DNA from 2 places in the Salinicola sp. V024 genome. Region 2 is predicted to be linked to the other one. Evidence: predicted binding sites of a transcription regulator. Region 2 holds the regulator's gene; the other holds the start of a gene.
What was found. Region 2 encodes PhoB, which activates phosphate uptake and scavenging genes when phosphate is short. Its sites were predicted from a motif close to TGTCATANNNNTGTCANA; they were not measured.
Positions count from the first base shown of each region.

Region 1: ACUN9V_RS11710 (DUF6482 family protein) is a predicted target of PhoB. The motif match lies at 9,202-9,219, and genes of this name have one in related genera.

Region 1 covers NZ_JBQXYB010000007.1:10,448-25,733, forward strand. Annotated here, with positions in the region: gene ACUN9V_RS11670 (monovalent cation/H+ antiporter subunit A) at 11-2,815, shown strand; gene ACUN9V_RS11675 (Na+/H+ antiporter subunit C) at 2,815-3,162, shown strand; gene ACUN9V_RS11680 (monovalent cation/H+ antiporter subunit D) at 3,159-4,676, shown strand; gene ACUN9V_RS11685 (Na+/H+ antiporter subunit E) at 4,673-5,170, shown strand; gene ACUN9V_RS11690 (K+/H+ antiporter subunit F) at 5,167-5,436, shown strand; gene ACUN9V_RS11695 (Na+/H+ antiporter subunit G) at 5,448-5,840, shown strand; gene hemH (ferrochelatase) at 5,915-6,898, opposite strand; gene ACUN9V_RS11705 (cryptochrome/photolyase family protein) at 7,011-8,573, shown strand; gene ACUN9V_RS11710 (DUF6482 family protein) at 8,812-9,114, opposite strand; gene ACUN9V_RS11715 (hypothetical protein) at 9,305-9,727, opposite strand; gene ACUN9V_RS11720 (GGDEF domain-containing protein) at 9,724-11,034, opposite strand; gene ACUN9V_RS11725 (hypothetical protein) at 11,183-11,476, opposite strand; gene dnaB (replicative DNA helicase) at 11,646-13,031, opposite strand; gene rplI (50S ribosomal protein L9) at 13,200-13,646, opposite strand; gene ACUN9V_RS11740 (hypothetical protein) at 13,663-14,514, opposite strand; gene rpsR (30S ribosomal protein S18) at 14,546-14,773, opposite strand; gene rpsF (30S ribosomal protein S6) at 14,800-15,219, opposite strand.
Region 2 covers NZ_JBQXYB010000012.1:64,494-79,779, reverse strand. Annotated here, with positions in the region: gene ACUN9V_RS15835 (LysR family transcriptional regulator) at 1-290, opposite strand, end outside; gene ubiA (4-hydroxybenzoate octaprenyltransferase) at 412-1,419, shown strand; gene phoB (phosphate regulon transcriptional regulator PhoB) at 1,574-2,263, shown strand; gene phoR (phosphate regulon sensor histidine kinase PhoR) at 2,272-3,624, shown strand; gene ACUN9V_RS15815 (methyl-accepting chemotaxis protein) at 3,801-5,525, shown strand; gene ACUN9V_RS15810 (M23 family metallopeptidase) at 5,648-6,526, shown strand; gene ACUN9V_RS15805 (SIP domain-containing protein) at 6,563-7,531, opposite strand; gene ACUN9V_RS15800 (superoxide dismutase) at 7,812-8,423, opposite strand; gene cysZ (sulfate transporter CysZ) at 8,713-9,441, opposite strand; gene phoU (phosphate signaling complex protein PhoU) at 9,547-10,272, opposite strand; gene uvrD (DNA helicase II) at 10,419-12,659, opposite strand; gene ACUN9V_RS15780 (ZapG family protein) at 12,740-13,471, opposite strand; gene ACUN9V_RS15775 (error-prone DNA polymerase) at 13,800-15,286, opposite strand, start outside.

The DNA of each region.
Region 1 (15,286 bases), on a different contig from region 2:
CGACAACTTCATGTCACTGCCGCTAATCGTTCTGCTGCCCCTGCTGGGCAGCCTGATACCGATGCTGAGCAACAACCAGCATCGAACGATCAATGCCTGGTCCACCGCGCTGCTGCCGGCCATTGCGCTGGGCATCGTCATCGCCCATGCGCCGGGCGTGATCTCCGGCGAGGTCTACCACTTCAGCGTGAACTGGGTGCCTCAACTGGGGCTCGATCTGGCGTTCCGGATCGATGGGCTCTCGCTGCTGTTTTTGCTGCTGATTCTGGGCATCGGGCTGCTGATCATTCTGTATGCCCGCTACTATCTGTCGCCGGACGACAGCATGCCGCGCTTCTACGCCTATCTGATGCTGTTCATGACCTCGATGATCGGCATCGTCATGGCCGACAACCTGCTGCTGCTGTGGGTGTTCTGGGAGCTGACCAGCCTGTCGTCCTTCCTGTTGATCGGCTACTGGTCTCAGCAGAGCGAGGCCAGACGCGGCGCTCGGATGGCGCTTGTCGTGACCGGCATGGGCGGGCTCGCGATGCTGGCCGGGTTCCTGCTGATCGGCCATATCGTCGGCACCTACGACATGCAGACCGTGCTCGACAGCCGTGACCTGATCCAGGCCGATCCGCGCTATCTGCCGGCACTGCTGCTGGTGCTGCTGGGCGCCTTCACCAAGTCGGCGCAGTTCCCGTTCCACTTCTGGCTGCCGCATGCGATGGCAGCGCCGACACCGGTGTCGGCATTCCTGCACTCCGCGACCATGGTCAAGGCCGGGGTGTTTCTGCTCGCGCGCATGCATCCGGCGCTGGCTGGCTCCCAGCTGTGGCTCTATATCGTCACCCTCACCGGGCTGGTGACGATGATCTACGCGGCCTATTTCGCCCTGCTCAAATACGACCTCAAGGGCGTGCTGGCGTTCTCTACCGTCAGCCATCTCGGCATGATCACCATGCTGTTCGGCCTGGACAGCAAGCTGGCGGTCGCCGCGGGCCTGTTCCACATCATCAACCACGCGCTGTTCAAGGCGTCGCTATTCATGTCAGCCGGCATCATCGATCACGAAACCGGTACGCGCGACATCCGCAAGCTCAGCGGCCTGCGCCACAGCATGCCGATGACCGCGCTGCTGGCCGGATTGGCCGCGTCATCCATGGCCGGGGTGCCCCTGCTCAACGGTTTCATCTCGAAAGAGATGATGCTGACCGAAGCGCTGGGGACCGGCATTCTCGGCGGCCTGGCCTGGCTGATTCCGGTGCTGGCAACGATCGGCAGCATACTCTCGGTGGCCTATTCGCTGCGCTACGTGCGCAACATCTTTTTCGGCCCCGAAGCCAAGGATCTGCCCCAAACGCCCCACGAAGCCCCATTCTTGATGCGGCTACCGATGCTGGTGCTCGTCGGCCTCTGCGTGATCATCGGTCTGATGCCGGCGCTGACGGTCACGGGGCTGCTCGATGCCGCCGCTCAGGCCACGATCCTGTCGCCGCGCCCGGAACTCCATCTGGCGATCTGGCACGGTTTCAATCTGCCGCTGCTGATGAGCGCCGTCGCCCTGGCCGGCGGCGCCGGGCTCTATGCGGTGCGTCGCAATCTGTTCAACTTTCAACGCCAGTTTCCGCAGCGCGATGCCCTGATGACCTTCGAGAACAACGTTCTGCGGCTCCTGCACTGGACACAGACGGCGATCGACCGTTTCGAAAACGGCTCGCTTCAGCGCTACATGCTGTGGCTGATCATTGCCGTGCTGTTCCTGACCGGAAGCGGTCTGCTGGATCTCGAGCAGCTGCAGGGCCCACGTCAGCTGCAGGCCCTCGATGGTCTGCTGATCGTCGGCGCCGCGATCACTATCCTGGCCGGGCTGGGCACGGCGATCCTGCATCGGCGACGGCTGGTGTCGTTGATGATGCTGTCGGTGGTCGGTCTGATGGTCTCGCTGGCTTTCGCACGCTTCTCGGCCCCCGATCTCGCGCTGACCCAGCTGGCGGTCGAGGTAGTGACGGTGATCCTGCTGATGCTGGCGCTGTTCTTCCTGCCCCAGCGTACGCCCAAGGAGTCCAGCGGCCCGCGAGTGGTCAGGGACGTACTGTTAGCCGCAGGTTTCGGCGGCGTGGTCGCGAGTCTCAACTACGCCCTGCTGACCCGACCGCTGGATACCATCTCCGGCTTCTTCCTCGACAATAGCGTCAGCGGCGGCGGGGGCCACAACGTGGTCAACGTCATCCTGGTCGACTTCCGCGGGTTCGATACGCTAGGCGAGATCACGGTGCTGTGCATCGCCGCCATCGGCATCTACAAGCTGCTCAATCGCCTGCGCCTGTTCATGCCGTCGAGCGACAGTGAGGGCCGCCCGTGGTCGAAGGATCTCCATCCGATGCTGCTGGGAACGGTATCGCAGACGCTACTGCCACTGGCGCTGCTGGTGTCCGTCTACATCTTCCTGCGCGGCCACAACGAGCCCGGTGGCGGTTTCATCGCCGGGCTGGTGACCGCGGTGGCGCTGATCCTGCTCTACATCGCCCGTGGCGTGGACTGGTCTCAGCAGCGACTGTCGTTCCACTATCAACCGATCGCGGTGACCGGGGTCGCCATCGCGGCGCTGACCGGGCTCGGCAGCTGGGCCTTCGGTCACAACTTCCTGACCTCCGCCTTCGGTCATTTCTCGATTCCCTACATTGGCGAGGTCGAGCTGGCGACGGCCATGCTGTTCGACCTGGGCGTCTATCTGACCGTCGTCGGCGCCACCCTGATGATCCTGGCCAACCTGGGCAAACTGACGACACGCCATCGTCCCAGCAAAGAAAATGACAAGGAGACCGTCTGATGGAAGCGCTCTATGCCACCGTGACCGGTTTCCTCGCCGCCAGCGGCCTCTACCTGGCGCTGCGCGGGCGGACTTTCCCCGTGGTCGTGGGCCTGACCCTGCTCTCCTATGCGGTCAACCTGTTCCTGTTTTCCACCGGCGGCCTGACCACCAACGGCGCCGCGGTGATCCAGGACGGCGTCAGCTACTATGCGGATCCGCTCCCCCAGGCCCTGGTGCTGACGGCGATCGTGATCGGCTTCGCCATGACCGCCTTCTCGGTGATCCTGGCGATGCGCGTGCGTGGCGATCTGGGCAGCGATCAGGTCAATGACCAGCGCGAAGAGTCGAAGGAGGACAAGTCATGATGCACCACTTGATCACCCTGCCGATCCTTCTGCCGCTGTTGAGCGGGCTGCTGATGCTGGTCAAGCGCGACTCGGTGGTACTGCCACGCCGAGTGATCGCCGTCGTCACCACGGCGCTGCTGCTGCTGATCAGTGCCGTGCTGGTGATCCAGAGCGACAGCGGCGAGATCACCTATTACGCGCTGGGTGACTGGCAGCCGCCGTTCGGCATCATTCTGGTGCTCGATCGGCTCTCCGCGCTGATGGTATGCCTGACCAGTTTCCTAGCGCTGGGTAGCGTGGTCTACGCCTGTGCCGGTGACGATCGCAAGGGCAGCAACTTTCACGGCCTGTTCCAGCTCCAGTTGATGGGGATCAACGGCGCCTTCCTGACCGGCGACATCTTCAACCTGTTCGTGTTCTTCGAGGTACTGCTGATCGCCTCCTACTCGCTGCTGATGCACGGCGGCGGCAAGGATCGAACCCAGGCCGGCTTCCACTACGTGGCGCTGAACCTGGCAGGGTCGGCGATGTTCCTGATCGCTCTCGGCGTGCTTTACGGCACCACCGGCACCCTCAACATGGTGGACATGTCGCAAAAAGTGGCAACGCTCGATCCCAGCCGGCTGGGCTTGCTGAAGGCGGGGGCGTTCCTGTTGCTGGTGGTGTTCGGGCTCAAGGCGGCGATCCTGCCGCTCTATTTCTGGCTGCCGCGCGCCTACAGCAGCGCGCCGGCACCGGTGGCGGCACTGTTCGCGATCATGACCAAGGTGGGTGTCTACGCCATTCTGCGGATCTACACGCTGATCTTCGGGGGTAGCGCAGGAGAGCTCGCCAATTTCGTCCAGCCCTGGCTGTGGTGGTTCGCGCTGGCGACCCTCGCGCTGGGTGGCGTGGGCGTGCTGTCGGCGCGCGATCTACGCAGCCAGGTGGCCTATCTGATCATCATCTCGGTGGGCACGCTACTGGTCGGCGTCAGCATGAGTCGTGAGGCACCTTTCGCCGCCCTGCTTTACTACATGATCCATACGACCCTGGCCACCGGCGGACTGTTTCTGCTCGCGGATGCGATCAGCGAACAGCGTGGCAAGGCCGGGGCGCGTATCGTGTCCGGGCGCGGCGTCACTCAGCCGGCGCTGCTGGGTCTGTTCTACTTCGTCGGCGCAATGACCGTCGTTGGTCTGCCACCGCTGTCGGGTGCGATCGGCAAGGTGCTGCTGCTCGACTCGGCCCTACCCAGCGAACAGCCCTGGCTGTGGTCGCTGCTGCTGCTCTCGAGTCTCGCCGGGCTCATTGCCATGTCGCGCAGCGGTTCGGCGGTTTTCTGGAAGGCGACGCGTGGCGATGAGGAAGGACCGCGCCTGAAGGTCGCCATGCTGGCCGGCCTGATCCTGCTGATCGGTGCCTCGCCGGTGATGTCGATTCTGGCCGGCCCGATCACGCGATTCACCGATGCCAGTGCCACGCAGCTGCTCGATCACAGCGCCTACGTCGAGGCGATCCTGTCCCACAACGTCGCTGGAGGTGATTCATGATTCCTCCCACTCGCTGGCTGCCGATGCCGGTTCTGTCCCTGATGCTGCTGGTGGTGTGGCTACTGCTGCAGCACAGTATTTCACTCGGCCAGTGGCTTCTCGGCGGCTTTCTGGCGATTCTGATTCCGGTGCTGTGTCGTCCGTTCTGGGAGCGCCAGCCGACCATCAAGCGACCGCTGAAGCTGGTCGGCTACTTTTTTCGTGTCCTGGGCGACATCGTGACCGCCAATCTGCAGGTCTCGAAGTTGATTCTCGATCCTCGTGGCCGGATGCGCCCGGCCTTCGTCGAGTATCCGCTGACGCTGAAGGAGAATTTTCCGATCACCATTCTCGCCAGCACCATCACCATGACACCCGGCACCGTTTCGGCCCACCTGCGTCTGGATGGCAGGACTCTGCTGATTCACGCGCTGGACGTGGGCGATATCGACGCCCTGATCAACGACATTCACCAGCGCTACGAGCGCCCGTTGCTGGAGATCTTCGAATCATGATCGATACGGCTCTGTGGATCGCACTGGCGCTGTTCTGCGCCGCCATCGTGCTCAATTTCTATCGTGCCGTGGTCGGGCCGAGCCTGCCGGATCGCATTCTGGCGGTGGACACCATGTACATGAACTCGATCGCGCTGATCGTGCTGTTCGGTATCTGGGTCAACAACAAGGACTACTTCGAGGCGGCACTGCTGATCGCGATGCTGGGCTTCGTCAGTACCATTGCCGTCTGCAAGTATCTGCTGCGCGGCGATATCATCGAATAGGAGGCGAGAAGATGCTGGATACGATGATTGAAGGCGCGATCGCCTTCATGCTAATCGCCGGGGGTGCGTTTGCCTTCATCGGCTCGTTGGGCCTGACCCACCTGAAGGACTTCTACATGCGCCTTCACGGCCCTTCGAAGACCACCACGCTGGGAGTCGGCTGCACGCTGATCGGCGCACTTATCTTCTTCAGCCGCGAGGATGGGCCGGTGATCCAGGAACTGCTGATCACCATCTTCGCGTTCATCACCGCGCCGGTTTCGGCACATATGCTGGCCAAGAGCGCGCTGCACCATAAGCTCAAGCCGGATCCCCGCACCCGCGGCAATCCGGTCGAGCTGGAGAGTGAAAAGCCCCGGCACACGATCGAGGAATCCCCTCAGGGCGACTCTCCCCTGCCTTAGCTTTGGCCTTGGCCTGGGCCTAAAAACCGCCCGGGGAGTGCCTGGAACAGCGTGCGTCGCCCGCCACCGCGGCTTTACCAGCCTGCGGTGTGCTGTTCGACCAGATTGGCCAACAGGGTGATGTGCTCGGGGCGTTCGTTGAGTGCAGGGATATAGCGGTAGCGCCCGCCTCCGGCGTGCTGGAAGTATTCGCGGTTCTCGGCGTCGATCTCTTCCAGCGTCTCCAGGCAGTCCGCCGCAAAGGCGGGGCTGATGATGTCGACGCACTCGGTCTTGTCCGCGCCCCACGCCTTCAAGGTTTCGTCGGTGTAAGGCTTGAGCCACTCCTCCCGCCCGAATCGCGACTGATAGCTCTGGAACCACTCTCCCTTGCCCAGCCCCAGCTCTTCGGCCAGCAGCCGGCTGGTCGTCTGGCAGTGCCGAGCGTAGGGATCGCCGTTATCGACGTAGCGCTTGGGGATGCCGTGGTAGGACATCAGCAACCGACCGCGGTCGCCGTTAACCTCCCAGTGCTGACGAACGCTAGCCGCCAGCGCGGCGATGTAGTCAGGATGGTCGTGATAATCGCGCACGAAACGCAGTTCCGGCAGATGTGGGCAGGGATCCAGCGCCTTGGCCAGGCGCTGGAATACCGCGCCGGTGGTGGTACGCGAGAACTGCGGATAAAGCGGCAATACCAGAATGCGGTCGACCCCGGCGTCGCGCAGCCGCAGCCCAGCCTCTTCCATGCTCGGCTTGCCGTAGGTCATCGCCAGCTCCACCGGGATTTCCTCACCTTCAGAGCTTGCCAGACGCGCATGCAGCGCGCGCTGCTGGCGCCGGCCGATCGCCAGCAACGGCGACCCCTCCTCCTGCCATACCGAGGCGTAGGCCTTGGCGACCTTGGGCGGACGAATACGCAGAATCACGCCATGAAGAATGGGCCACCACAGCCAGCGCGGCGCGTCGATGACCCGTGGGTCGCCGAGAAACTCGCCCAGATACTGCCTCACCGCCTTGGGGGTGGGCGCCTCGGGCGTACCCAGATTGACCAGCATGACTCCGTAACGGGCCGTCATTTATACCACTCCTGTCCCTGCCATCTTGGGGCGAAATTCTATCACTATCGGTTTGCACGAACCCGATCATCTTATACGATCAAATCCATGTGTATAAGTTATGGATAACTTCATGTCGAAACCGCTGATCCTGATTCTGGGCGATCAGTTGAGCGAGGCACTGGACGTCCTCGCCAGCGCCCCGCCCAATGCCGTGGTCGCACTCTGCGAAGTCAAGGCAGAGGGAGACTACGTCCCCCACCACCCCCAGAAGATCGTGCTGATATTGTCGGCGATGCGTCACTTCGCCGATACCCTGCGCGACAAAGGGTATCAGGTCCACTACAGCGCGCTCGACGACGATGACAATCGCCAGGACCTGCTGGAAGAAGCCGAACGACTTGCCGACGCCTACGGCTGTGACGAGATCCGGGTGACACATCCCGGCGAATGGCGGCTGCTCGAACGCATTCAGCGTAGAGGGACGCGTTGGCGACTGTTCGAGGATTCACGCTTCTACTGCTCGATCGATGATTTCGGCGATTGGCTCGAGGGGCGCAAGCGCTTCCGGATGGAAGATTTCTACCGCCAGATGCGCCAACGTACCAGCCTGCTGATGGAAGATGGCGAACCCGCCGGCGGGCAGTGGAACTTCGACCATGACAATCGCCGGCCACTCGATAGCGACCTTGTCTTTCCCACTCCGCCAAGACACCGCCAGGACGAGATCACGCGGGACGTCACGGCGCTGGTGGAAGCGCATTTCGGCGATCATTTCGGCACGCTGGAGGGGTTCAACTGGGCGGTGACTCGACGTCAGGCGCTGACGGACCTGCGCCACTTCATCGCGCAGGCGCTGCCCGACTTCGGCACCTACCAGGATGCCATCAGCGATAGCGAACCGCTGCTGTTTCATTCGCGATTGTCGGCATCGATGAACATCGGCCTGCTTTCGCCAAGGGAGGTGTGCGAGGCGGCGCAGACGGCCTGGCAGCAGGGTCGTGCGCCGATCAACGCAGTGGAAGGCTTCGTACGTCAGATTCTGGGCTGGCGCGAATACGTGCGCGGTATCTACTGGCAACGAATGCCGGACTACAAGAGGGAGAATCGGCTCGACGCTCGGCGCGGCCTGCCCGACTTCTACTGGACCGCGGAGACCGATCTGCGCTGCGTGCGCCGTGCGCTGGAGATGACCCGCGACAACGCCCATGCCCATCACATTCAGCGGCTGATGGTCACCGGCAACTTCGCGCTGCTTTGCGGTGTCGCACCGGCGGCGCTTTGCGACTGGTATCTGGCGGTCTATGTCGACGCTTTCGAATGGGTAGAACTGCCCAATACGCTGGGCATGACACTCTACGCCGACGGCGGCTACCTCGGCTCCAAACCCTACTGCGCCTCGGGAAAATATATCGATCGCATGTCGGATCACTGCCGTCACTGCCGCTACGACGTCAAGCAGGTCACCGGCGAACACGCCTGTCCCTTCAACAGTCTCTACTGGCATTTTCTGGATCGCCATCGCGAGCAGCTGCGCGGCAATCATCGCATGAAACTCATCTACGGCAGCTGGGATCGCATGCAGGAAGACAAGCGGACGGCGATACTCGATCAGGCCGGAAAGTTCATCGACTCGCTCACCTTCGAGGCCGCATACGGCAAAGGCGATCACGCCAATGGCTACCGACGTCGCTGAGAAGCGAGAGCAGCAAGATCGGGACGACTAGCGAAGAAAGGATCGGATCGAGACGGGATGACAACCTGAACGAGACACGGCAAGAGAACTGCGCGAGAGCTGCATGGGAACTGCGTGAGAGCTGCAGCGACAAAGCAAACTTCCCTCCAAAGCAGGGCAAGTCAATTCTGAGCTTGCCGGAGGGAAACGGGGTGGATGAATGAAGAAGGGTGGCGGTTGCGGCGTTCGAACTGCGGGATCAGAAGACCAGCGGCATCCGGGATAACAGCGGGTCATGATAGCGCGCTTCGTGCCCGACGATCTCGTCGTTGGCGACCTGCTGAACCAGATAGGCGCGACGAATACCGGCCTGCTTCAGCTCGCCGTAGACATCGTCTAGCGAACGAAACAGCATCGGCTTGCCGCGCCGGGTCAAGATTTTCGTGGCCCCATCTGCCGGTTCCAGCATGACCTGATAGTAGCGACTGCCGGCATGGGCAATGACACGAATCTCGAAATTTTCGTGCTGTCGCTGATAGTGCGCGAACTCCGTGAGTTCCATGATTTCCTCCTGCGGATCGTATATGCAATCGTTATCTGGATCGGGACGACATGCCTTGTCATCCCGTGCGACACACTGACAGTCGGTTATGACAGGGCTGTGACTACGCTCTGCCTGGAAAAGCCTGCCCTTACTTATACGGCGTTAAAAGCCTTGTCTGGCTATCGCTCGTCGATTTCTTAGACAGCGTTCAGGACGCGGCGACATATTGATCGTTCAATTCCGCGGCAGGTTGTGATCGGTGATTTAGCGTTACCACGATACGGCCGTTATCGGCACGCTTGGCAGCCGGCTTGAAGTGACTCCAGAGATCGCCGAAGCTCTCGACCCTGGCCTCGGCACCGACGCGAAGCGCAATGATCGACAGGCGGACCAGCGGAAAGAAACGCCATTGATCGTAACGATCCTTGGCATGAAAGCCGCCATCCGCTCTGGCGTCGGCAGGAACCAGCGCATGCATCTCGACGATGAATCGGCGCTGGATGGCGGCCAGCCGGCGGTGAAGATCCTCCCCGTCATCCAGCAGCAAGATGAAATCGTCGCCGCCGAGATGGCCCAGGAAGTCTTTCCGTCCCAGTTCGTTTCTCACCAGGTTTGCCAGCGTGAGGATCATTCGATCCCCAGGGCGTAGCCGAAACGGTCGTTGAAGGGCTTAAAATGGTCGATATCCAGATAGCAGGCGACGAAGCTACGCGCCTGACGCTGATAATTTTCCAACGCCAACCTGATGGGCCGGTTGCCGGGCAACTGGGTCAGCGGATTGGCTTGGCGGGCCAGTTGAACCTGCTGCTCGGTGAACAGTTGCAGCAGGTTGATGACGTGCCCCATGCCCAGATAGCGACCACCGTCAGTGATGATGAAATCCTCGTCACGAGAGGTCTCCCCGCGCCCCGTCACCTTGCGCGAGACCCGGTCGAGCGGCTCATGCGCTTCCACGCAGAGCGCCCGGGTTCGCATCACCCTGGCAATGGGCTGACGACCGTGCAGATCGAAACCGAAGCGTTTGCCGAGCAGTGCCATGAGTTGCTGACGCGCGAGAATGCCGACAGGTCGGCAATGGTCATCGACGACCGCCAGCGCATTGGCATGGGGCAGACGGCTGAAGCGTTCGGATGCCTCCGCCACACTGAGACCGGACTCTAGCGCCGGTAGAGGAATGCTGAGTCGGCGGATCTCGGTCGCTGCAGTCGCAGGACGACGATTGGCAGCCAATGACGCCAGCCTAGCTTCGAGCGACTCGCGTATCTGGTGGGGGGCCGGATCGGGGCGCGCGAACAGCCATCCCTGGCAATAATCCACGCCCATATCGAGAAGGGTATCCAGCTCTCCCTCTCGCTCCACACCCTCCGCGATGACACGACTGTCCATGCTGTGCGCGATGTCGATGATGGAGTGGACGAAGCGGCGTTTGACCCGATCACCGTCGAGGCCCGTGACGAAGTGTCGGTCGAGCTTGACGTAGTCGGGGTTCAGCTGCGACCAGAGCCGAAGCCCAGCATAGCCATCTCCCAGATCATCCAGGGCGATGGAAAAACCCATCGACTGATAGTGGCGAGCGGCCTCGGCCATGAGATCGGGATCGATCCCCGGCGACTGCTCGGTAATCTCGATGACAAGGTTCGAGGGCGCGAGACCGTGCTGCTGCAACGAGGTCAGGGTCTTGCCAGTGAGATGCTCGGGATCGATCAGCACTTCCGGACTGACGTTAAGAAATAGAAGCTCGTCGAGTCCAGTAGCGACCCAGCTCTCGATTGCCCGTTCCCGGCATCCGCGCTCCAGCGCAGCAAGCAGACCCCGCTCGCGCGCCGCCTGGAACATCGGGATCGGGCTGGCATAGGGCGAACCCTGCGGCCCCCGGGACAATGCCTCGTAAGCGAGAATTCTCCCGGTGACAACGGAGACGATCGGTTGAAAATGCACGCTCAAATCGCGTTGAGCGATAATGTCCTCGAGGGAGGGCGGAGCGATCAGAGCGGTAGGTGGATTCATGAACGTCATGGAAGCGCAACAACATGACGCAATGATGACACAACCTGTTACACTTCGTTTACTCGCTCAAAAAGTTCTGTTACTGGTAGTCGGCGGGGTCGATGGCCTTGCCCAGCGAGTTGCGATCGACCCATTTCCCCGCCTTGGCTTCCTTGTAGCGAAACACGACCCGGTCGCCGACGCTCACCGGTATCTCGGAGTCTTCGGTCTGGTAGCTATAGAGCTCGCCGTCGACGGTCAGCCAATGGCGGTAGAGATCCGGCATCCCCAACCACTCCTTGAACGGTCCTTCCCGCTCATGCTTCTCCAGTTGGCCGCGTACTTCGATCTTGGGTGTACGTTGACGACGCCCCCGCTGAAAACCGCCTGCCATGTTTGACTCCTTGATGTCTTTCCCACGTCGGCAATGCCGACGCGCTTCAGTTTGTATCGAGCTAACTGTTCGAGCTAACCGTATCGAACTAAACGTCTCGGCCTATTCGCATGCAGGCCTGTTCGCAGTGCTGACCTGTTCGTAGTGCTGGCCTATTCGTAGCGCTGACCTATTCATAGTGCTGCCCATAGCTATCCGGGGCGAGATCCTCGAACCGCGTGTACTTGCCGATGAACGCCATGTGGACAGTGCCGATGGGGCCGTTACGCTGCTTGCCGATGATCAGCTCCGCCAACCCCTTGTTGTCCGGGTTGTCGGCATTGTAGACCTCGTCCCGGTAGACGAAGGCGATGACATCGGCGTCCTGCTCGATGGCGCCCGACTCACGCAGATCCGACATCACCGGGCGCTTGTTGGGGCGCTGCTCCAGGGAGCGGTTGAGCTGCGACAGCGCCACCACCGGGCAGCCGAATTCCTTGGCAAGCCCCTTGAGCGAGCGCGAGATTTCGGAGATTTCCGCGGTACGATTCTCGGAGAGCCCGGGCACCTGCATCAGCTGCAGATAGTCGATCATCACCAAGCCGATATTGCCGTGCTCGCGAGCAATGCGTCGCGCGCGCGTGCGCAGCTCATTGGGTGACAGTGCCGGCGTGTCGTCGATGAACAGCTGGCGATCCTTGAGCAGGTTGACCGCCGAGGTCAGCCGCGGCCAGTCCTCGTCCTCGAGCTGGCCGGTTCGCACCCTGGTCTGATCGATCCGTCCCAGCGATGACAGCACACGCAGCATCAGCGATTCGGCAGGCATCTCCATCGAGAACACGACCACCGGCTTGTCGTTGGAGACCACCGCATGCTCGACCAGATTCATGGCGAAGGTGGTCTTGCCCATCGATGGGCGCCCGGCGATGATCACCAGATCCGAGGGCTGCAGCCCCGACGTCATATCGTCGAGATCGCGAAAGCCGGTCGAGATCCCGGTCATCTGGCCCTTCATGTTGAACAGCTCGTCGATCCGGTCGACCGCCTTGGTCAGCAGATCGCTCATGCCGATCGGCCCGCCGAACTTGGGTCGCGACTCGCTGATCTGGAACACCAGCCGCTCGGCCTCGTTGACCAGCTCGTCTGGGAGCCGTCCTTCCGGCGAGTAGGCGCTGTCGGCGATCTGACGTGAGGCCTGGATCAGCTTGCGCAGCGTCGCACGCTCACGGACGATATCGGCGTAAGCGCGAATGTTGCTTGCCGAAGGGGTGTTGCGCGCCAGTTCCGCCAGGTAGGCGAGCCCGCCCACGCTTTCGAGTTGGTCGCGACGCTCGAGGGCTTCCGACAGGGTCACCACATCGAGTGGATGGGAGCTTTCGGCCAGCTCGGCCATCGCGTTGAACGTCAGCCGGTGCTCGTGGCGGTAGAAATCGTCCGCGACCAGACGCTCCGATACGGTGTCCCAGCTGCTGTTGTCGAGCATCAACCCGCCGAGTACCGACTGCTCCGCCTCCAGCGAGTGTGGCGGCATCTTCAGCTGCGCGGTTTCCCGATCGTTGTCGACGCGTTGGTTCATGCTTGGCATTCATCCTATGTCGTGCGCTGGACACGCAAGAATTCTCAGGCGCTCATTCTACCCAGTCGAGCGCGAGCACCGCCACGTCGACGGTCATGAAAAAGGCACGCAGGGCGTGAACCCTGCGTGCCTTGGTCAGACGTCGCGATCAATGATCGTGGTCGAGACTTACTCGGCCACCACCACCACACGGACGCTGGAAGTGACTTCGGCGTGCAACTGCAGCGCGATGTCATATTCGCCAGTCTGACGAAGCGGACCTTCCGGCATGCGCACTTCGCTCTTGGCGACTTCGATGCCGGCCTGAGCCATGGCTTCGGCCAGATCGCGCGGACCGATGGAACCGAACAGCTTGCCTTCTTCACCCGCCTTGGCCACCAGAGACAGTTCGATCTCGGCGAGCTGAGCAGCGCGCGTTTCGGCCTGGGCCTTGCGCTCGGCAGCCTGAGCTTCGAGCTCGGCGCGCTGCGTTTCGAACGCTTCGACGTTGTCTTTGGTCGCCGGTACGGCCATGCCGTAAGGAACCAGGTAATTACGACCGTAACCGGGCTTGACGGTGACCTTGTCACCCAGATCGCCCAGCTTGCCGATGTTATCGAGCAGAATGACTTCCATTCTCGTGAACCTCTCGTCAATCACTGCGTGTCAGTCGACCGCGAAAATCCGCGAAGGTATCTACCAACGCCAACAGCAGTACAATCAAAATCGTGGGCCAGGTGGTCAACAGCAAGGCGTAGAAGCCTACCAGCCAGAACCCGCTCATTCCCTTCAAACCAATAAACCCATGAACCAGCGCGACACCGGCAACCAGCAACGGTATCCAGGCCAACAGACTGGCGGCGGGGACGGCAAATACGACACCCACCGCCATCAGTCCGAGCAGCAGCAGAAGTTGTCGCCGCGAGAGCTTCAACGAATGAAACTCCTCGCGAAATCCGCCGGGGTTATAAAGCCCCGCCTGCCAGCTCCTGGCGAGTGCCAGACAGGCAATCCCCGCCAACAGCACTACCAGCCCGGTCGCACCGCCGATCACCAATGTCGCCATTCTCTCGGTGTCGATGCCCTGTGCCGCCAGCTGATCCAGCATGCTGGCCACTTCCGACGAGCTTTGCCGCAGCTCGTTGAGTAGCGGTCCGGTACCGCCGGTCGGTACGAAGATGCCCAGTTGCACCATCGCCATGCAGACGACGCTGCCGACGATCAGCGCTTCCGACCAGCGCATGCGTGCCCGCAGGACGGTCGCCATCAACGTCACCAGCAGGATACTGGACAACGGTACCGCATCGCCCTGAATCCACCACCAACCGGCAGGGATCGCCGCAGCGATCAGTACCGGCGCTGCCGGGGTCATGCCTCGGCGCAGCGTGACCAGACCCGCCACGGCGGCGCTGAACCAGAACAACCAGGGCACCAGCGCTGTCAGTGCGGCCGCCACCAACGCTTGCGGCGTACCGCGCATGATCCAACGGGCCAATGCCAGCATGACACCTCGTCAAGGTTTACCGGGTCAGGATTTACTGGTGGCTGTCGGAGTACGGCAGCAACGCCAGGTAGCGCGCCCGCTTGATCGCGGTGGACAGCTGACGCTGGTAGCGCGCCTGAGTACCCGTGATGCGGCTGGGAACGATCTTGCCGGTCTCGGTGACGTAGGCTTTCAGCGTATCGATGTCTTTGTAGTCGATGTACTTCACGCCTTCGGCGGTGAAGCGGCAGAACTTACGGCGACGGAAAAAACGTGCCATGAGAATCTCTCCTTAGCGAAATCGAATCAGTGGGTTTCTTCAGCAGCTTCGGAACGCTCGGGGCGCTCAGAACGCTCACGATCGCCACGCTCGGAGGGCTTGTCGTCACGACGACGGCTCTTTTCTTCAGCCGGCTTCATCATCGGCGAGGCTTCAGTCACGACCTCTTTGCAACGCACGATCATGCTGCGGATGATGGCGTCGTTGAAACGGAAGATGTTCTCGATTTCGTCGAGAGTCTCACCGCTGCATTCGACGTTCATCAGCACATAATGTGCCTTGTGAATCTTGTTGATCGGGTACGCCAGGTGACGACGACCCCAATCTTCGAGACGATGCACGGTGCCGCCGTTCTCGGTCACGAGGCCGGTGTAGCGCTCGACCATGGCCGGGACCTGCTCGCTCTGGTCCGGGTGGACCATGAACACGATTTCATAATGACGCATGTTAGCTCCTTTCGGTTTGGCAGCTTCCACGCGGGCCCTCGTTTGAAGGGGTACCACGAGAAGCAAG
Region 2 (15,286 bases):
TGCAACTGACGAAAGGCGCCGGAGTCGAGTTCGCGCCGGGTCGCCCGCGCGGTGTCGAGCATGCGGCGGGCGCGATCGTAGAAGATGCGCCCGGCGGCGGTGGGTTCCAGCGGCCGCGCATGGCGTTCGATCAACGCGATGCCCAGAACCTCTTCCAGCGTCGCCAGACTCTGGGAGACGGAGGACTGCTTCAGCCCCAGGGCCGCCGCCGCCGCGCTCTGACTGCCACGGTCCAGCGTCTCGACGAAGATTTCCATGCTCCGGAGATCGAAACCAAAGCCGCTGCGCATACGCGTCATGCTCCCTGCAGGAGGCCAATCGTGCCTCGAGGATACAACGACTCGAAGCCGGGAAAAGGGTGGTGTAAGGTTCGGCCCACGCTATCGACAGCCTGTCGTCTCGGAGAACTCCATGTCCCACGCCGGTTCCGACCCCGCCCGCTCTCGCGGCGCTGATTCAGCCGCCCAGACACGCGGCGCTGGTCCAGCCGCCCGCACCCGCGACGCTGGTTCAGCCGCCCAGACACGCGGCACTGGTCCAGCCGCCCAACCACGCGGGCTGGCGCGCCTGCCCGACTTCCTGCGCCTGACGCGGCTGGACAAGCCGATCGGCACCTGGCTTTTGATGTGGCCGACGCTGTGGGCGCTGTGGCTGGCCGCCGACGGCCTGCCAGATCGGGCCACGCTGATCATCTTCGTGCTCGGGGTCTATCTGATGCGCGCCGCCGGCTGCGTGGTCAACGACTACGCCGACCGCCATCTCGACGGCCACGTCAAGCGCACCCAGTCGCGGCCGCTGGCGACCGGACGCATCAGCGAGAAGGAAGCCAAGATCCTGTTCGCGGGCCTCGTGGTGCTGGCTTTCGTGCTGGTCTGCCTGACCAATCTCGCCACCGTGCTGCTCTCCTTCGTCGGCGTCGCGCTCGCCGCGATCTACCCGTTCATGAAGCGCTACACCCATCTGCCCCAGGTGGTACTGGGCATGGCGTTCTCGTGGAGCATCCCCATGGCGTTCATGGCGGTCAGTCGCGACGTGCCGCTGGAAGCCTGGCTGTTGCTGGTCGCCAATGTCGCCTGGACCGTGGCCTACGATACCCAGTATGCAATGGTCGATCGCGACGACGATATCAAGATCGGGATCAAGTCCACCGCGCGACTGTTCGGCCGTTGGGACAAGCGGATCATCGGCCTGCTGCAGCTGGCGACGCTGATACTGCTGGCCTGGATCGGCGTGGAGCAGACGATGTTGGGCGGATTTTTCTGGCTGGGGCTGGCAGCGATGGCGGCAACCTTCGTCTATCAGCAGTGGCTGATCCGAGAACGCGAGCGCGACGCCTGTTTCCGCGCCTTCCTCAACAATTTCTGGTCGGGGCTTTTGCTGTTCGCGGGGCTGGTGCTGACGCTGTGGCCGCCGGTCTGATGGAAACGAAACCGACCCGACTGGCACCCCTGTCATATCGCTGTCATATTTTCACGATGTAATCGTCACCGTTCTGTCACGGCCGGAAACCATCCACAACGCGTCAATCGCATCACGCGGCATGGTCATCCGGCGGCTCACCCGAGGCATGCGCATGAGCTCCAAGACCGTACTCATCGTTGACGACGAAGCACCGATCCGCGAGATGATCGCCATCGCCCTGGAAATGGCCGACTATCGCGTGCTCGAGGCGGACAACGCCCAGACCGGCCACGCCATGGCGCTGGACCAGAAGCCCGACCTGATTCTTCTCGACTGGATGATGCCCGGTACCAGCGGCATCGAACTGGCACGCCGGTTGAAGCGCGAGGAAGCCACCGCCGAGATGCCGATCATCCTGCTCACCGCCAAGGGCGAGGAGGACAACAAGGTGCAGGGGCTGGAAGCCGGGGCCGACGACTACATCACCAAGCCGTTTTCGCCACGCGAGCTCGTCGCCCGGCTCAAAGCCGTGCTGCGCCGGGCGACACCGCCAGGCATCGAGGAAGCGGTCGAAGTCGAGGGATTGCGTCTCGACCCTTCCAGCCATCGCGTCACTTCCCACGGCGGCGCGCTGGAGATCGGCCCGACCGAGTACCGCCTGCTGCAGTTCTTCATGACCCATCAGGAGCGCGCCTACACCCGCAGCCAGTTGCTGGATCAGGTCTGGGGCGGCAATGTGTACGTGGAGGAGCGCACCGTCGACGTGCATATTCGCCGGCTGCGCAAGGCGCTGGGTGAAGCGCATCAGCATCTGGTCCAGACCGTGCGCGGCACCGGCTACCGTTTTTCGACTCGGGAGTAAGTCAGCAAGTGCGCTACTGGATCAACGAACTGTGGCGTCTGGGTTACATGCTGTTCGGACTGGGCGCGATCGGCCTGCTGCTCGGCGAACTGGGCCACAATTTGCTCGCCGGACTCGGCTGGGGGCTGGCCGCCGGGCTCGGGCTCTACGTCTTCCTGCATTTGCGTCACGTGCGCAAGCTCTATATCTGGCTGCTGAAGAACCCGCGCGAGGCGCCACCGCCCGGTACCGGCGTGTGGGGCGACCTGTTCGACCGCCTGTACAGCTACCAGAAGGCCCAGACCCAGTTGCAGGGACGTCTGCGCGATATCCTGCGGCGAATCCAGGACTCCTGCGAAGCGATGCGCGACAGCGTGGTGATGCTCGACTCCCGAGGCGACCTCGACTGGTGGAACAGCGCTGCCGGCGACATGCTGGGCCTGCAGGCCGACCATGACCGCGGCCAGCCGATCACCAACTTCCTGCGCGATCCGCGCTTCATCGCCTATTTCGAGTCGGGTGACTACCGCGAGCCGCTGCTGATTCCCTCGCCGGTTCAGGCCAATCACAGCCTGCAGTTCCATCTCACCCTGTTCGGCGACAACGAACGCCTGCTGATGGCCCGCGATGTGACCCGGCTGCATCAGCTGGAGATGATGCGTCGTGACTTCGTGGCCAACGTCTCGCATGAATTGCGCACGCCGCTGACGGTACTCGCCGGCTATCTCGAGACCTACTCGGATCATGCCGGCCAGCTCCCCGAACGCTGGCAGCGAGGGTTCGGCCAGATGCAGGCGCAGACCACGCGCATGCAGAATCTGGTCGAGGATCTGCTGCTGCTGTCGCGCCTCGAGATCGACAGCCCCAACAATGATCGCGAAACGCTGGACGTGGCGACGCTGCTCGCGGGCATTGCCGCCGATGCCCGCGAGTTGAGCACCGAACGTCACCAGTTGACGATAGAAGCCGAAGAGCCGCGGCAGCTGCTGGCGAATACCAAGGAGATCCGCAGCGCCATCTCCAATCTGGTGTTCAACGCCGTTCGCTACACGCCGGAGGGCAGCACCATCACGCTACGCTGGAAGCCGTGGCACGACGGCGCCGCCATCGAGGTCGAAGACGATGGCGACGGTTTCGACCCCATTCACATCCCGCGCCTCACCGAGCGTTTCTATCGCGTCGACAAGGGCCGCAGCGCCGACACCGGCGGCACTGGCCTGGGCCTGGCCATCGTCAAGCACGTGCTGCTGCGCCACGAGGCGACGCTGGAGATCGTCAGCCGCCCGGGGCTCGGTGCGCGCTTTCGCTGCGTGTTTCCTGCGTCGCGTCTGGCAGCGGCTCCCGCTCGCCCGACTTCGGTATCGCCCGATACGCCGGCCTGACGCTCCCGCTTTTCGGGTTTTCCGCGCTTCCCTCTCCCTTCCCTCTCGATTGTCTTTCGCTCTTCTCTCGCTCTTCTCTCGCTCTCCTCTCAATCTGGATCGTCATCGGCCGATAGTGGATTCCTCTAAATCATCTAAATGAATCGCACTTCTCACGATCAACAAGGATCCCCCCGATGACGATGCGGCAGAAACTCTGGATTACGGTCGGCCTGATGTGGCTGGGCATGCTGATTTTGGTGGGCTGGATGGCCCTGGAGAAGCGCGAGACGCTGATGGCCGAACGCGTGAACAGCCTCAAGAGCTTCGTGGGTAGCGCCCAGACGCTGGTCGAGCGCTATGCCGAGCGCGCCGCCAACGGCGAGTTCTCCACCGAAGCTGCCCAGAACTTCGCACGCAGGAATCTATCGGCGCTGGATCTCGACGGCAGCTATGTCTATGCCTTCGACAGCAATATCCATCTGGTCTATCACCCCAAGCGTGAGATCGGTAGCGACATGAGCGACTTCCGCGACGATAACGGGGTCTATTTCTATCGCGAACTCAAGGCGCTGGCGGACTCGCCCGACGACGGTACCCTGGAGTACACCTCGACCAATGCCGACGGCGAAGACGTGTCCCGCCTCAACTACGTCCGCTACGTGCCCGAGTGGGACTGGTACCTCGCCGCCAACGTCTACATCAGCGACATCCAGCAGGCGTTCTGGGCCGGCGTACTCAAGATGAGCCTCATCGCCGGGGTCATCGGGGCGATCATCACGCTGATCATGGGCTGGGTCATCCGTAACGTGCTGGGCGATCTCGGTGGCGACCCGCGCCAGGCCCGCGATGCGGTCAAGGATATCGCCCAGGGCGATCTCACCACACCGCTGAACGTGCGCTCGGGCGACGATCGCAGCCTGCTCGCAGCCATCGAGGGGATGCGCGCTCATCTGGCCGCATCGATGACCGATATTCGCCACGCCTCGACCACCATTACCGTCGGTGTGGGCCAGATTCACAACGGCAACCAGGATCTGGCGGCGCGGACCGAGCAGCAGGCCGCGTCCATCGGCGAGACCGCCTCCAGCATGGAAGAACTGACCCAGACCGTGCGCCAGAACGCCGACAACGCCCGCCAGGCCAGCGGCCTCGCCGGCGAGGCGCGCACCACCGCGACGGAGGGCGGCGAGATGATGGATCAGGTCGTCTCGACCATGCAGGGCATCACCGACAGCTCACGCCAGGTCACCGAGATCGTCGGCGTGATCGACTCGATCGCCTTCCAGACCAATATCCTGGCGCTCAATGCCTCGGTCGAGGCCGCACGGGCCGGCGAGCAGGGCCGGGGTTTCGCGGTGGTCGCCAACGAAGTGCGCACGCTGGCCAGCCGCAGCGCCGATGCCTCCCGCGAGATTCGCCAGCTGATCGATGCCTCCAATCGCAAGATCGATGCCGGCTCGGAGATCGTGGCGACGGCAGGCGACACCATTCGCCGCGTCGTCCAGTCCGTGGCCCGCATGACCGATCTGATCGAGGAGATTTCGGTCGCCTCCGGCGAACAGTCCAACGGAATCGATCAGGTTAACGAAGCCGTGGTGCAGATGGATCAGGTGACCCAGCAGAACGCCTCGCTGGTACAGCAGGCTTCCGCCGCCGCCTCCACGCTCAACGCGCAGGTGGCGACGCTGGAGCAAGCTCTGGCCGGATTCAAGGTCGCCAATGTCGAGTATGGCGACCTGATGACACGCTACCGTTCGTCGCCGACAGCGGCCATGACATCGGCCACGGCCACGACATCAGCCACGACATCAGCCACGGCGGCGTCATCGACGCCCAAGCTGGCACCGATCCCAGCGCCGAGTACGGCATCGCCTTCCCGACCGGCACGAGACGATAACGACAACTGGGAATCTTTCTAGGTCGGGGACAGAACCTGGCTCGGATCCAGGCGCTCGTTGCCGCCACCGTTCCCCCCGCCACCGTTTCTCCCGCCATCAGATCGGGTTATGGTGGCGGCATCCCGCGATACGGAGCTTCACCGGTGCCGACGACCCTGCCGACAACCCCCGCTTTCTTCTCCTGGCGCCGCCTGGTCGGCGCCACTGCCTTTGTGCTGCTGTGGTCGTGTGCCATCGCCGGCGTTCGCGCCGACACCGCTCGTATCGATACCATCCCGATCACCTTTCCCGATAGCGTGCAGCAAGGCTCGATGGTGATCGGTCGCGTACCGCCGGGCAGTCAGGTGACAACGGCCGGGCACGATCTTCGCGTCACCGGCTATGGCACCGTGGTGTTCGGGGTGGGCCGCGATGCCAGCGGCGCCGAGACCGTCGATATCACGACGCCCGACGGGCGCAGTCGCCAGATATCGGTGGCGATCACGCCGCGGGACTGGCCGATCGAGCGCATCGACGGCGTGCCGCCCAAGACGGTCTCGCCGCCACCGGAGATCGCCCAGCGTATCCAGCGCGAACAGGCCGCCGTGAGTGCCGAGAGGGCGCGTAATGACGATCGGGTGGGCTTCGCCCAGCCTTTCATCTGGCCGGTCAAAGGCCGCATCAGCGGGCGCTTCGGCAATCAGCGGATCTACAACGGCACGCCGGGGTCAGCGCACTCGGGGATGGACATCGCCGCCGCCGAGGGCACGCCGGTCAAGGCGCCGGCCAGCGGCGTGATCACCTTTGCCGACGACCTCTATCTGACCGGCGGTACCGTGCTGCTCGACCACGGCTACGGTATCAGCTCCAATTTCCTGCATCTGTCGCGGATCGATGTGCAGGTTGGCGACAGCGTCGAACAGGGCGAGGTGATCGGCGCGGTGGGTTCCACCGGCCGCGCTACCGGCCCTCATCTGCACTGGGGCATGAACTGGTTCGATACCCGGATCGACCCGCTGCTGGTACTCGAACGAACTCAGTAGGCGCTGGCACTCGAACGGACTCAGGGGTCGCTGGGCTCAGCCGGTCTCTCTCTTCCAGTAGCCCGTCACTAGGTGCTGCCCCTTCTGCAGCCCAAACTCCTGTTTGAGGCGCTTGCGCAGGCGCTGGCTGACATCCGCTTCGCCGGCAAACCAGACGAACAGATCGTCACGGGCCGCGGGCATCGCCTCGACCACCGCCGAGGCGAGCTGCTCGCTGGGTGCGTGGCCACGGCAGCGGTGACGCCAGCTGACACGGCAGTGATCGGAAACGGGCAGGTCCAGCTCATCCACCGGCGATTCGACCTCAAGCCACGCCTCGACCTGCGCGCTGGTCGGTAGCGTCTCCAAAAGCCGCGCAATGGCAGGAATGGCGGTTTCGTCACCGGCCAGCAGATAGTGCGACGCCGCGGCGACGCCCCGCCCATAGGGGCCGGCCATGCCGCAGACGTCGCCGGGTTGGGCGCGACGGGCGAAGTCACCGCCGGGCCCCGGCGCCTCGTGCAGCAGAAAGTCGATCTCGACCTCGCCGCTGGCGACGTCCAGGCGACGAATGGTGTAGTAGCGAATCTCGGCGCGCTGATCCTCCGGCGGCCACTGTGTGCCGCCTTGCGCGGTGGGCCGCGGCCACTGCGGGTGTTCGATGCCGGCGGGTGGGAAGTGCAGGCGTACGTGCCACTCTTCGGAATGATCGAAACGCGCCAGATCCTCACCGGTCAGCCTCAGCCGGCGAATGCTGGGGCTAAGGTCTTCGATTCGCGTTACCCGCATTTCGCGGAAGTTGGCGAAAGTGGGCGCGGCGACGACATCGCCATGCCAGTGCAGCGGCAGCGCATTCTCGCCGGCAAACAGCGACACGTAGTGTTCGATGATGCTGCGCAGCGTTTCCAGCCCATCCCGCGTCGTCGCCTCGGCTTCGAGATGCAGGCCGACCCGATTGATCGAGAAGCGCGCCTCGCCCCCCGGCAGGTCGATCGCCACCTGGCGCTCGTCGCTACGATAGGCCACGTCGTACTCATCCAGAAACGATCTCAGGCGCAATTGAAAATTATTTACATCAGTGAGCGTTAAATTGGCATCGCAGCGCTTTGTCGTCATGTCGGGTCGTCTGGCGAGAGTGGGAACGAGAGTCGGGCAATGAGCCGGCAGGAAGCCAACGGCCTCAGCCTATCAGAAAAGGCGCGGTGGTGGGAATCAACGCAAGATGCCCCCGCTTCGGCAATGAAACCGAGGCGGGGGCATCTCGTATACTTACTCTATCTCATACCGAGACAGTCAACGCCAATGATCAGGCGGTGGCTTCGGCATAGCGGCGGTTGACTTCATCCCAGTTGATGACGTCAAAGAACGCAGCGATGTAGTCCGGACGCTTGTTCTGATACTTCAGATAGTAAGCGTGTTCCCAGACGTCCAGGCCCAGGATCGGCGTCACGCCGTCCATCAGCGGGCTGTCCTGGTTCAGGGTATTGATGACCTTGAGCTTCTTCTCCGGCGTGACGACAAGCCATGCCCAGCCGCTACCGAATCGGCCGACGGCCGCTTTCTTGAACTCTTCCTTGAAAGCCTCAAAACCGCCCAGCTCGCTCTCGATGGCTTCGCCGACCTTGCCGGTCGGGTTGCCGCCGCCGTCCTTGGACATCACGGTCCAGAACAGGGAGTGGTTGGCGTGACCACCGCCGTTGTTGATGACGGCCTGACGCTTGTCCTGCGGCACCTTGTCGATATCGGCCATCAGCTTGTCGACCGGTACGTCCTCGAGGCCAGTACCTTCCAGCGCGGCGTTGAGGTTGTTGACGTAAGTCTGATGGTGACGAGAGTGGTGAATCTCCATCGTCATTGCGTCGATCTTGGGTTCCAGCGCGTCATACGCATAGGGTAGCGACGGTAAGCTATGAGCCATGATCTAAACTCCCTTTCGTGAGGAGGCATTGCCCAACGCGGGCGCCTCTCGGGTGAATCAAAATAGTGAGCAACGGGCCACAGTGTCAAGCGAGCTCGAGCACTGTTCGGCTATGCCCAGATTATCAATCACCTTGATTTTGAAAGATTTTCCGAAGCGTCGACAACCTTGGCATCAAGGCTTCGGCAAATCTCCATGTCGTTCATTGTAGATGGCGTTGTCCACGGCGACTTTCAACCCCGGCCCGGCATTTTGTTGCCACGCGCTCGCTCTCGCGGACGGCATGTCCTCAGCGGACGACCGGGACCATGGAGCGGTAGTAGCGATCCCACAGCATGACGCCACCGGCAACGCCGCCGGGCAGCAGAATCAGGTTGAGCACCGGCACCCAGGTCGCCACCGACATGCAGGCGCCATAGGTCAGCGTCGGCCACCAGCGCGCGCGCAGTCGGCGACGCATGTCGGTGAAACCGACCTGGTTGTTGTCCATCGGATAATCGAGATACTGAACCGCCATCATCCAGGCCGAGAACGCCGCCCACAGAAACGGCGTGATCAGATTCAGGCCCGGCACGAAGCCCAGCAGGAACAGCAACGCCATGCGCGGCAGAATGTAGCCCAGCTTGACCAGTTCACGCCCCAGCGCATCCACACCGGATTTGACCAGACCGCGCTCGTCGCTCGGCGGCCGCCCGGTGACTCGGGTTTCCACTTTCTCGGCCAGAAAACCGTAGAACGGCGCCGCGATCAAATTGGAGACCAGCGTGAAGGTGAAGAAGACGATCAGTGCCAGCGCGACCACCAGCAGCGGCCAGATCAGCCACTCCAGCCAGATAAGCCAGCTGGGGATCTGACCCATGCCGTAATCCAGCCAGCCGCCGAAATTCTCGAACAGATAGAAAAGGGTGCCGCCGTAAAGCAGCAGATTGACCACGATGGGGCCAATCACGTAGCGGCGCAGGCCAGGTTCGAAAACCAGGCGCGTGCCTTCGATAATCGCTTTTAGGGGATAGATCATGCCGAATCCGCCGACCAGACAGTATGTTGCGTGATCGACACGCTAACACAGTCCCGCCGATGTCGCGCCAATGCGGCGACAGCCAGTGCCGCCCCTGCTGCGGCGCTAGCGACCGCGCAGGGCTTCCGCGTCGAGCTCTTTCTTCGAGGTATGGCGAATATCGTGGCCCTTGACCAGATAGATGACATGCTCGGCGAGGTTGTCGGCGTGATCGCCGATCCGCTCCAGCGCTCGCAGGACCGTCATCACGCTCAGCACGCCGCCGATGGAGCGCGAATCTTCCATCATGAAGGTCGCCAGCGAGCGCATGGCGGTGGTGTATTCGCTGTCCACCGAGGCATCTTCCTGAACCACTTTCAGCGCCAATTCGGTATCGAAACGGGCGAAGGCGGTGAGCGCATCGCGCAGCATATGGCCGACGTGCTCGCTGATATGACGAATCTCGACGCTGCCCTGGGGAATCCGTCCGGCCTCGATCAGGTCAAGCGCATTGCGCGCGATCTTGTTGGCTTCGTCACCCATGCGTTCGAGATCGTTGGTGGCCCGGATGACCGCAATGACCAGGCGCAGGTCGGAGGCAGCCGGCTGGCGCCGCGCCAGAATCCGCACGCACTCCTCGTCGATCTTGAGCTGCATGTCGTTGACGCTGCTGTCATTGTCGCGCACCCGGATGGCCAGCTGGCTGTCACCGTCCAGCAGGGCTGCCAGCGCTTCCTGAAGCTGTTTCTCGACCAGCCCGCCCATCGCCATCAGCTGGGTCTTGATGGCTTCCAGGTCCTGATTGAACTGCTGCGAGATGTGCTGACTGTGGGTATCGCTGGTGATATCCATGCGAGGCTCCAAATGAGAGGCGCGAAGAAAAGCAGGGGCGCGACGAACGTTTTACGACCTATCTCGCCATTCTGGCACAACAGTATTGCAAACAGATGACGACATCCGCATTGGGCCGACCCGGCGGCGACGTGAACCGCACGTGGTCACAGCGGCGTGAGCTTGGCGAAGCCCAGCACCAGCCACTTGTCACCCTCGCCTTCGAAGCTGACGTGAACCCGGGCCCGCGCGCCTTCGCCCTCGGCATCGAGAATCACGCCCTCGCCGAACAGCGGATGGCTGACCCGCTGGCCGAGCGACAGCGACGGCAGGTCGTCGCTGCCTTCGATGCCCTGCTGGCGCGCCGCCCCCACGTTCGGCCGCGACGTCACCGGCCGCGAGATCTGACCGCGCAGCCGCACTTCCTCGAGCAGCTCCTCGGGCACCTCGCGCAGGAAGCGCGACGGTCGCGCCATCGTTTCGCGACCGTGCAGACGGCGAATCTCGGCGTAGGTCAGATAGAGCTTGCGCATGGCGCGGGTCATGCCGACATAGCAGAGCCGGCGCTCCTCCTCGAGGCGTCCCGGCTCCTCCAGCGACATCTTGTGCGGGAACAGGCCCTCTTCGATACCGGCCACGAACACTACCGGAAACTCCAGCCCCTTGGCCGAGTGCAGCGTCATCATCTGAACGCAGTCCTCGAACTCGTCGGCCTCGTGATCACCGGCATTGAGTGCCGCCTCGGCCAGGAACGGTTCCAGCGCCGCGGCGCCTTCGCCGACTTCCTGCAGATCGATCGGATTGGCCTGGGCATTCTGCGAAAACGCCCGCGCCGCATTGACCAGCTCCTCGAGGTTCTCCACCCGCGCCTGACCTTTCTCGCCCTTCTCGCTGCGGTGATGCTCGATCAGGCCGGAGATCTGAATGGCGTGATCGATGATCTCGTACAGCGCCATGCCGGCGGTGTCGTTGTCGAGCCGTTCGATCAGCTCGGCGAAGGCGTTGAGTGCATTGCCCGCACGCCCCTTGAGCGTGCCGTCGCTGAGGCTGTCGTGCAGCGCCTGCCACAGCGACACATTGGTATCCCTGGCGCGATGACGCAGGATCTCCACCGTGCGCGTACCGATACCGCGTGGCGGCACGTTGATCACCCGCTCCAGCGAGGCGTCGTCCTCGCGATTGAGCAGCAACCGCAGATAGGCCAGCGCGTTCTTGATCTCGAGGCGCTCGTAGAAGCGCTGACCGCCATAGATGCGATACGGCACGCCGCTGCGGATCAGGGCCTCCTCGATCACCCGCGACTGCGCGTTGGAGCGATAGAGAATTGCCATCTCGCGTCGAGAGAAACCGTTACGCGACTGCTCGCCGATGGTATCGACGATGAAGCGCGCCTCGTCGAGATCGTTGAAACCGGCGTAGACCGAAATCTTGTCGCCGGTGTCGCCGTCGGTCCACAGCTCCTTGCCCATGCGTCCGCTGTTCTGGCTGATCAGCGCGTTGGCGGCATCCAGAATCACGCTGGTGGAGCGATAGTTCTGCTCCAGGCGCACGGTCCGGGTGTTGGCGAACTCGCTCTCGAAGCGGCGAATGTTCTCGACCTTGGCCCCGCGCCAGCCGTAGATCGACTGATCGTCGTCGCCGACCACGATCATCGCCGCGCGGTCGTCGTCGCTCCCGCCATTGCCATCAGCGCCGGCCAGCAATTTCAACCAGGCGTACTGCAGGGTGTTGGTGTCCTGGAACTCGTCGACCAGGATATGCCCGAAACGCTCGCGGTAATGCTTGAGCAGGGCCGGCGTATCCCGCAGCAGCTCCAGGCTGCGCAGCAGCAGCTCGCCGAAGTCGACCAGCCCGCCGCGCTCGCAGGTCAGCTGATAGAGCTCGTAGAGCTCGACCATCTTGGCCATGTACGGGTCGCCATGGGTCGATACCTGCTGCGGGCGCAGCCCCTCCTCCTTGCAGCCGCCGATGAAATACTGCACCTGCTTGGGCGGATAGCGTTCGTCGTCGACGTTGTGGTCGCGCAGCAGACGTTTGACCAGGCGCAGCTGATCGTCGCTGTCGATGATCTGGAAATGCTGGGGCAGCCGAGCGTCGTGCCAATGCGTTCGCAGCAGGCGATGGGCGATGGAGTGGAAGGTGCCGACCCACATGTTGCGCAGCGTCGCGCCCTGCAGCGCCTCGAGACGCGTACGCATCTCGCGGGCGGCCTTGTTGGTGAAAGTTACCGCCAGAATGGCGTAGGGGGAGACGCCCTCGGCCTGCATCAGCCAGGCGATGCGGTGCACCAGTACCCGGGTCTTGCCCGAGCCGGCGCCGGCCAGCACCAGCATATTGCCGGGCGGCGCGGCGACGGCCTCGCGCTGATTGGCGTTGAGGGAGTCGATTAGTGCCGAGACATCATCCATTGGGTACCGTGCGGGGCCTGCTGATGGGAATGGAAAAGAGCGCGCCAGCTTAACATAGCCGGCAAGCCCCGCCGGGGCGCTTAGCGCTTGTCCGAAGACGGCCCACGCTGGGTGGCGGCATCTTCGGCGGCGGCGCGAATCGCCGCATCCTGCGGGCGCTCCGAGGAGGTTCTGGAGGCAGCCGACGACGCCGTGTTCGGTTCGCTGACGTTTCCGGCGTTCGGACCGGCGCTGGAAACGCCCGGCGACGCGGAAGCACTTGGCGAAGTCGAGATACCTGACGACGCGGCAGCACTCGGCGAGGTCGAGATGCCCGGCGATGTCGAAGCGCTTGGCGATGTCGAGATGCCCGGCGAAGTCGAGACGCCCGGCGACGCGCGATGCTCGGAGCCGGCAGACGGCTTCTCGGTGCTGGATGGTTTGTCAGCCGGCTTGTCGGATGGCTTGTCAGATGGCTTATCGGACAGCCCCGAAGAGGCCTCCGGCTCGTGCAGATCCTGAGTGATCGCCTCGGGCTTGGGCGGCGGCTCGATCACCGTCTCGTGATGCATGTCGGCAAGCTTCTCGGCGCCCTTGGCAACGTGGTGATACATCTCGCGATAGTCCTCGACCATACGGGTCATGGTCGCGGAGACCTGCTCGAAGTGCTCGCGAACGTCTTCCTTGTAGACCTTGTGCTCGCGGTTGAGCTCGCGCATCGGTTCGGTGTTGTGGCCGCCCATCTTGGTGCCCAGCCAGTAGCCGACCAGCACCCCGATGGCGCCTACGGCCACCGCGATGGCAATCCAGGGCCCTACGCCAATGCTCTCCATAAATCAGCCGCCTCTTGTGATTGAAAGACAATTCAAGTGGTTGAAAGACAAACGTCATCATCGATCTTTGCCGCACCATAATTGAAGACAGGTCGCGCGGCGGGTTGGTTCAATACCCAACCCCAGTTCAGCACCTAACCATAGTTCAGCCCTGCTCGGCCAGTCGCTCGCGACTCGTTGGCCACCGTTTCGGCTTACGCTCACTGTCGCTCCAGGGCGTCCTGAAGCCGGTTGTGGCGTTTTGCGCTTTCGCCCTTAGCCCTTAGCCCTTAGCCCTTCGCTCGTAGCTCGTAGCTCGTAGCTCGTAGCTCGTAGCTCGTAGCTCGGATCAGTGAAAATCCCTGCTACGCGTGCTCAGCCCCTCCAGCAGTCCGGTGAGATCGACGAGGCGCTTGGCGATCACATGTCTGACGCCCGCCTGGCTTTCCAGCTTGCCGTTGACCCGAAGCAATCGGGATTCCAGCAGGATACGGCGGTAGCGCACGGCCAGATGCGGCCAGACCACCACATTGACCATGCCGAATTCGTCCTCGAGGGTCAGAAAGGTCACCCCCTTGGCGGAACCGGGGCGCTGACGCCCGACCACCAGCCCGGCGATCGCCACGCCGATATCGCTCGGCAGATTGGCGAGGCGTTTCGAATCCACCGCGCCGCCCAGCCCCCGAAATTCGTTCGTGTGGCAGCGCTCGCGCAGCAGCGACATCGGATGCGGCCCCAGCGTGGTACCGAGCGTGGCGTAATCCGCCTTGATCGCCTCGCCGACCTCGATGGCCGGCAACACCAGCGCCTCCTCCTCGGCGTCGGCGGTAATCTCGACGTCGGCCTGGGCGAACAGCGGCAGCGACGTCTCGATGCCGGCCGTGGCCCAGCGTGCGCGATGACGGTCCCCGACCAACCCTTCCAGCGCCCCGGCATCGGCGAGCCGCGAGAGCACCGCACGCTTGGCGCCGGACCTTGCCGCCAGACGCTCGACGCTGTCGCAGCCGGGCGTGTCGCGCGCCGCCAGCAGCCGCTCGCCGTCGATCTCGGCAAGCCCCTTGATCATGTGCAGGCCGAGCCGGATCGCCAGCCGGCCCGTGCTTTTTCCATCAGAGCCGGGGGAAGCGTCCTCCAGTGTGCTTTCCCACTGGCTGGTGCGGATGTCGACCGGGCGAACCTCGACGCCGTGGCGGCGGGCATCCTGCAGCACCTGATCCGGCGAATAGAAGCCCATTGGCCAGCTGTTGATCAGGGCACAGGCGAAGATCGCCTGTTCGTGACATTTGAGCCAGCAGCTGGCGTAGGTGAGCAGGGCAAAACTGGCGGCGTGGGATTCGGGAAAACCGTAGCTGCCGAAGCCTTTGATCTGCTCGAAGATGCGTTCGGCGAAGCTCAGTTCGTAGCCGCGTTCCAGCATGCCCTCGACGATGCGCTGGCGATGGGGCTCGAGTCCGCCATGGCGCTTCCAGGCGGCCATCGAACGCCGCAGCTGGTCGGCCTCGCCGGGGCTGTAACCCGCCGCCTCGATCGCCAGCGCCATCACCTGCTCCTGAAACAGCGGGACGCCCAGCGTGCGCTCGAAAACCGCCTTGACCGCCTCGGAAGGATAGGTCACCGGTTCCTCGCCGTTACGCCGCTTGAGGTAAGGGTGAACCATGTCGCCCTGGATCGGCCCCGGGCGCACGATCGCCACCTCGATCACCAGATCGTAGAACGTGGCCGGCTTGAGCCGCGGCAGCATCGCCATCTGGGCGCGGGATTCAATCTGGAACACACCTATCGTGTCGGCGCGCTGGATCATGGCGTAGGTCTCGGGATCCTCGGCCGGCAGATCCG